Regions from separate parts of the Arthrobacter sp. UYCu712 genome, predicted to be linked through region 2. Evidence: riboswitches for the same ligand, from Rfam matches in the RefSeq annotation. Region 2 holds a riboswitch; the other holds the start of a gene.
The links. A riboswitch is a leader RNA that binds a small molecule or an ion and turns the genes downstream of it on or off. The one in region 2 is predicted to bind glycine.
Positions count from the first base shown of each region.

Region 1: another riboswitch for glycine. It lies ahead of gcvP (aminomethyl-transferring glycine dehydrogenase); the one in region 2 lies ahead of gcvP (aminomethyl-transferring glycine dehydrogenase).

Region 1 is NZ_JBEPOZ010000024.1:3,911-7,477, reverse strand. It holds gene ABIB51_RS18610 (alpha/beta fold hydrolase) at 1-222, shown strand, start outside; gene ABIB51_RS18605 (MOSC domain-containing protein) at 324-896, opposite strand; glycine riboswitch at 1,008-1,105, shown strand; glycine riboswitch at 1,107-1,213, shown strand; gene gcvP (aminomethyl-transferring glycine dehydrogenase) at 1,265-3,567, shown strand, end outside.
Region 2 is NZ_JBEPOZ010000007.1:50,805-54,371, reverse strand. It holds gene gcvP (aminomethyl-transferring glycine dehydrogenase) at 1-1,705, opposite strand, end outside; glycine riboswitch at 1,755-1,871, opposite strand; glycine riboswitch at 1,873-1,971, opposite strand; gene ABIB51_RS09100 (TetR/AcrR family transcriptional regulator) at 2,167-2,706, opposite strand; gene ABIB51_RS09095 (MFS transporter) at 2,775-3,567, shown strand, end outside.

The DNA.
Region 1 (3,567 bases), on a different contig from region 2:
CGCCTCAACCCCGAACCCGGCCACCTGGGGCGGCTCTTCGAGCTGGACCGCCGGCGGATCCTGGACTTCCCCCGGATGGCCCGACGAAGAGCTCGGCACCATCACGGCCGCCACGCTGGTGGTGAGCGCCGACCGCGACGTTGTCGCCGCCGAGTATGCCGCGCGGATGGCAGGCGCCGTCCCGGGCGCCCGACTGCTGGTGGTCCCCGGCGGCCATGGTGACTACCTCGGCGAGCAGGCAGCCAGCGGCGGGTAGCTGACGACGGCGGGACCTCCCGCCGTCGTCCTTTGAGCACGCCTGATCAGCGAGGCGCCGCGGCAGGCTAGGGCAACCGCGACGGGCGCAACAGGGTCGCGTCGCCTGCGCGTCCGGGGTCGAGCGGCACGGGGCTGATCAGCACTGCCGGTCCGCGGTGCAGGATGCCGTCGGAAAGCACCTGGCAGCGCACGCCGCCCCGCCCGCGCATGGCTTTGTGGGCACCCGGGGCGAGCATCTCATCCATCCAGACGCAAGGATGGGCAGGCCGCCCGGCCTTGAGCCGCACGAGGTCACCGCGCGATTCCAGTGCGAAATTTTGCCCGAGCAGCGGCGCCAGGTGGGCTCCCCTGAGGACCACGTTGCGGCGCGTCAGGAGCGGGTCGAGGGGTACCGTGCCCAGTTCCGCGGCGATCTCCTCGAGAGCCTCGATCGCGAACACTGTCACTGCGGCATCCATGTGCGCTGCCTTGCCGAAGAACCGATCACCGACGATGCCCTTGCCGGCCACCAGCTCCACGTGCTCGGCATCGGTGGTAGGGACATCGGCCGCGCCTTCCCGGGCTCGCCCGAAGTAGGCGTGCGCCGGCGACACGAGCAGGTGCAGGACCTCCACGTCATACCTGTAGCTAGCCGTCATCCTCCAAAACTATCGTCCCGCGGTACTACCGCCTTATGAGACCCGCTGTTGCATCCCGCCAAAGCAGCAGGTAAAGTGTGAGCCGTGTCACCCATTTAGTGGCACGGCTTATGATCTGCGGCGGGAGAGTCCTGCCGGTACGTTCAGCAGGCGCCGTAGGAGCAAATCCTCCCCAGGAATCTCTCAGGCCCACGTACCGCCGCGGCAAGGCAACTCTGGAAAGCAGTCCGGGAAACCGGGCTCACCGACGGTGCAAGTGGCGCCCTGCTAACAGCAGGCAAAGCGGAAACTCTCAGGTCCAATACAGAGCGGGGAGGAACCCGAATCATCGTGACGCTTTGGCGCCACCTGAATTATGGAGTTCCTCAATGACGGTTCAATCGTCCCCGTCCACGTTCGCAGACCGCCACATCGGCGCGCGCCGCCAAACAGACATCGACACCATGCTCAAGGCCGTCGGCTACGACAGCCTTGACGGCCTCGTCGACAATGCGGTTCCCGATTCCATCCGCCAGGAAAAGCCGCTCAGCCTGGACAGCGGACTCAGCGAAGTCGAGGTACTGGCCGAGCTGCGCATGCTGGCCGCGAAGAACAAGACCGCGGTCCAGATGATCGGCCAGGGCTACTACGACACCATCACCCCGGCCGTCATCCGCCGGAACATCCTCGAAGCCCCCGCCTGGTACACCGCCTACACGCCCTACCAGCCGGAAATCTCACAGGGCCGGCTCGAGGCGCTGCTGAACTTTCAGACCATGGTCCAGGAACTCACAGCGCTCCCGGTAGCCAACGCGTCGCTCCTCGACGAGGCCACCGCCGTCGCCGAGGCCGTGCTCCTGATGCGCCGCGCCAACAAGAACAAGCCGGCCCAGCACGGCAAGACCGTCCTGGACGCCGACTGCCTGCCGCAGACAATCGCCATCGTGTTGGGCCGCGCCGAGGCCCTCGGCTTCGAGGTGGAGGTCGCGGACCTCTCCAAGGGACTGCCCGACGGCGACATCAGCGGTGTCGTGCTGCAGCAGCCGGGCGTTTCCGGCCGGGTGTGGGACCAGTCCGGCGTGATCGCAGAGGCCAAGGACCGGGGCGCACTGGTCACAGTGGCAGCCGACCTCCTGGCGCTCACCCTGATCACCCCTCCGGGCGAGCAGGGCGCGGACATCGCCGTCGGCTCGGCCCAGCGCTTCGGTGTCCCGCTGTTCTTCGGCGGCCCGCACGCCGCGTACATGGCGGTCCGGAGCGGCATGGAACGCACGCTCCCCGGCCGCATTGTCGGCGTCTCCAAGGACAACGCCGGCGTCCCCGCCTACCGCCTGGCCCTCCAGACCCGCGAGCAGCACATCCGCCGCGAGAAGGCCACGTCCAACATCTGCACCGCGCAGGCACTGCTGGCCATCGTCTCCTCGTTCTACGCCGTCTACCACGGCCCCGACGGACTGAAGGCTATCGCCGAGACCGTCCACAACAACGCCCGCACCCTCGCCACCACGCTGAAGATCGCGGGCCGGGAACTGGTGAGCGACTCCTTCTTCGACACCGTTACGGTCCGTGTGCCCGGCAAAGCCCACAAGGTCATCACCGCCGCCGAAGCCCGGGGCATCAACCTGCGCCTCATCGATACGGACACAGTTGGCGTGTCAGTCGATGAGACGACGACGGCGGAGGTCATCTCCGCGGTCGTCGTCGCCTTCGGTGCCGGTCCAGTTGTGGAGGCCAAGGGTTTCGAGCTGCCCGAGAGGGTGCTGCGCACCTCCGAATTCCTGCAGCACCCGGTCTTCAATACCCACCGCTCCGAGACCCAGCTGCTGCGCTACATCCGCAAGCTCTCGGACCGGGACCTCGCGCTGGACCGGACCATGATCCCGCTGGGCTCCTGCACCATGAAGCTGAACGCCACCGCAGAAATGGAAGCGATCTCCTGGCCGGAGTTCGCCTCCATCCACCCCTTCGCCCCGGACTCCCAGACCGAGGGCTGGCGCGAACTCATCAGCGGCCTCGAAGCTGACCTCGCTGAGATCACGGGCTACGACCAGGTCTCCATCCAGCCCAACGCCGGATCGCAGGGTGAGCTCGCCGGCCTCCTGGCCATCCGCGGCTACCATCACTCCCGCGGGGACGCCCAGCGCAACGTCTGCCTGATCCCGGCCTCCGCCCACGGCACCAACGCCGCCTCCGCCGTGCTGGCCGGCATGAAGGTCGTCGTCGTGGCCACGGCCTCCGACGGCACGATCGACCACGGGGACCTCGCCGCCAAGATCGAGGCCCACAAGGACGCACTGTCCTGCATCATGATCACCTACCCGTCCACGCACGGCGTGTACGACGCCGACGTCCGCGAGGTCTGCGACGCGATCCACGAGGCCGGCGGCCAGGTCTACATCGACGGCGCCAACCTCAACGCCCTCGTCGGGCTCGCCCAGCCCGGCCGGTTCGGCGGCGACGTCTCGCACCTGAACCTGCACAAGACCTTCTGCATCCCGCACGGCGGCGGCGGCCCCGGCGTCGGCCCGGTCGCGGCCAAGGCCCACCTGGCACCGTTCATGCCAGGTGACGCGAACAAGGCGGACTCGGACGCTATCGAACCAGGAACTGGTGCTCCCATCTCCGCTTCGCGCTACGGTTCCGCCGGCGTGCTGCCGATCTCGTGGGCCTACGTGAAGCTCATGGGAGGCAC
Region 2 (3,567 bases):
CCTGCGATCCGGCGTTGGGCTGGATGGAGACCTGGTCGTAGCCGGTGATCTCGGTGAGCTGGGCTTCGAGGTCCTCGATCAGTTCGCGCCAGCCGGCAGTCTGGGATTCCGGGGCGAAGGGGTGGATGGAGGCGAACTCCGGCCAGGAGATGGCTTCCATTTCGGCCGTGGCGTTCAGCTTCATGGTGCAGGACCCCAGCGGGATCATGGTGCGGTCCAAAGCCAGGTCGCGGTCCGAGAGCCGGCGGATGTAGCGCAGCAGCTGGGTCTCGGAACGGTGGGTGTTGAAGACCGGGTGCTGGAGGTAGTCGGAGGTCCGCTGGACGGCGTGATCCAGGCCGAAAGCGGAGCCATCGCCGGATGCTGCGTGGGTGCCGGTCGCGCCGAACGCGGCAACGACGTCGGCGACGATGGCCGCCGTCGTGGCTTCATCCGCGGAGATGCCGACGGTGTCCGCGTCGATGCCGCGCAGGTTGATGCCCTTGGCCTCGGCGGCGGCGACGATCTGTTCCGCCTTGCCGGGGACCGAAACGGTGACGGTGTCGAAGAAGCTCGTGTGCAGCACGTCCAGGCCGGCGGCCTTCAGCCAGGCGGCGATGGTCCGGGCGTGGCCGTGCGTGGTCTCGGCGATTGCTTTGAGGCCGTCCGGGCCGTGGTAGACGGCGTAGAAGGAGGCGACGATGGCCAGCAGCGCCTGCGCGGTGCAGATGTTGGACGTGGCCTTCTCGCGGCGGATGTGCTGTTCGCGGGTCTGCAGCGCCAGCCGGTAGGCCGGGACGCCGGCGTTGTCCTTGGACACGCCCACGAGGCGGCCGGGCATGGACCGCTCCAGGCCCTTCTGGACTGCCATGTAGGCGGCGTGCGGGCCGCCGAAGAACAGCGGAACACCGAAGCGCTGGGCCGAGCCGACGGCGATGTCCGCGCCCTGCTCGCCCGGGGAGGTGATCAGGGTGAGGGACAGCAGGTCCGCGGCGACGGTGACGAGGGCGCCGCGTTCCTTGGCGTCGGCGATGACGGCGGCGTGGTCGAACACGCGGCCTGAGACGCCGGGCTGCTGCAGGACGACGCCGTTGATGACGCCGTCGGGCAGTCCCTTGGAGAGGTCGGCGACCTCGACCTCGAACCCGAGCGCCTCGGCGCGGCCCTTGACGATCGCGATGGTCTGCGGGAGGCAGTCGGCGTCCAGCACGGTCTTGCCGTCGTGGGCCGTCTTGTTCTTGTTGGCGCGGCGCATCATCAGGACGGCCTCGGCGACGGCGGTGGCTTCGTCGAGCAGCGAGGCGTTGGCGATGGGGAGCCCGACGAGGTCCTGGACCATGGTCTGGAAGTTCAGCAGCGCCTCAAGCCGGCCCTGCGAGATTTCTGGCTGGTACGGCGTGTAGGCCGTGTACCAGGCCGGGGCCTCAAGGATATTGCGGCGGATGACCGCGGGGGTGAGGGTGTCGGAGTAACCCTGCCCGATCATCTGGACGGCCGTCTTGTTCTTCCCGGCAATCCTGCGCAGTTCGGCGAGGACTTCCACTTCGCTCAGGGCTGCGCCGAGCGCGAGGTCGGAGTCCTGCCGGATGTCCTTCGGGACGGCGGTGTCTACGAGCGCGTCGACGGTGTCGTAGCCGACAGCCTTCAGCATGGCGTCGACGTCGGACTGGCGGCGGGCGCCGATGTGCCGGTCAACGAAGGACGTGGAGGCTGAGGTAACAGTCACAAGGAACTCCATAACTAAGGCGGCAGGGTACGCCGCATTGATTCGGGTTCCTCCCCGCTCTGTATTGGACCTGAGAGTTTCCGCGGACCCGTGCTTTCGCATGGCTCGGCTTGCACCGTCGGTGAGCTCAGCATGTCAGATGACAGCCTGCTACTTTCCAGAGTTGCCTTGCCGCGGCGGTACATGGGCCTGAGAGATTCCTGGGGAGGGTTTGCTCCTACGGCGCCTGCTTGTACCTACTTGCAGGACTCTCCCGCCGCAGATCAATGGCATATTCAATTGCTCGTGACCGCAGTCACAGCTTCCATTGTCCTACGCCCGGCCCCGCACCGCAAACCATGACGGCGCCAGGACCCCGGCCGGACGCGAAATCGCGGGAAGGCTGCGAGGTCGCCGGAAAATTCCGGCGACCTCGCGCGTTTCCGGCGACCTCGGCGGACCGGAGTTGCCCGGTGTCCGGCTCAGCCACGCAGCCGTTCGACGGCGGCCAGCAGGCTCGCGACATCCCCGCCGACCTGCGGGAGCGGTCCGCCCGGCCCGCGGGCCAGCATCGCGTTGAAGTAGAGCCCGTCGCCCATGTAGAGGACCGCCTTGGCCATGCCCGGCCCGACGTCGGCGGCGAGCAGTTCCAGCCAGCCCGCCTGGGCGGCGGCTATCCGCTGCAGGGTTTCCTCGTGGGCCACTTCGGCCAGCCGGGTGGCTGCGACGAAGACGCGGTCCATCGGGGTGTCGGCCCAGACCGAGGATTTGATGAAGTATGCGGCAGCCCCTTCCGGAGCGGCGGCCATCCTCCCGAGGTCCTCGCCGAGGAGCCGGTCGAGCCGTTCCAGCAGCACGGAGACCATGGCTTCCTTGTTCGGGAAATGGTAGAGCAGCCCGCCTTTGGAGACTCCGGCCAGCCGGGCCACGGCGTCCACCGTTGCCGCCCGTTCACCCTCTTCGATCAGCAGGGATTCGAAGGCGTCAAGGACGGCTTCGCGGGCGACGGGTTTTCTGGGCATGGATCCCATCATGCCTGCCCTGCCCGGAATTTCTTAACTGTACCGTCTGGACGGTATAGTTATCAGTTATGAGGACTACATCGATTCCTGCAGCCACCAGCACAACGCCGGCATCCGCCCCGCGGGCGGCGTGGCGCGACTGGCTGGCACTGTCCCTGCTGATGTTCCCCGTATTGCTGGTCGCGGTGGACAACACGGCGCTCACTTTTGCGCTGCCGGCGATCGCCCGCGGCCTCGACGCCTCGGGAGTCGAGCTGCTGTGGATTGTCGATGCCTATCCCCTGGTGCTCGCCGGGCTGCTGGTGGCTATGGGCAGCCTGGGCGACAGGATCGGCCGCCGCCGGCTTCTTTTCATCGGCAGCACGGGCTTCGCGGCTGTCTCGGCCGTCACCGCCTTCGCGCCCAGCGCCGAATGGCTGATCGCCGGACGGGCCGGGCTGGGATTTTTCGGGGCCATGCTGATGCCGTCCACGCTGTCCCTGATCCGCAACATTTTCCCCGAACCGAACCGGCGGCGGCTCGCCGTGGCCATCTGGGCCGCGGGCTTCTCCGGCGGCGCCGCCCTGGGCCCGATCTTCGGCGGCTGGCTCGTGGAGCACTTCTGGTGGGGCGCCATCCTGCTGGTTGCCGTGCCGATCATCCTGCCGCTACTCGCGCTCGGTCCCGTGCTGATCCCGGAATCACGGGACCCGAATCCCGGCCGGGTGGACGTGCCCAGCATTGTCCTGTCCCTGCTGGTCATGGTCCCGGTGGTCTACGGCATCAAGGACCTGGCTACTCACGGCGTTGCCGTGGCGCCGCTGGCGGCCATCGGTTTCGGCCTGCTCATGGGCTACGTCTTCATCCGCAGGCAGCGTGCCC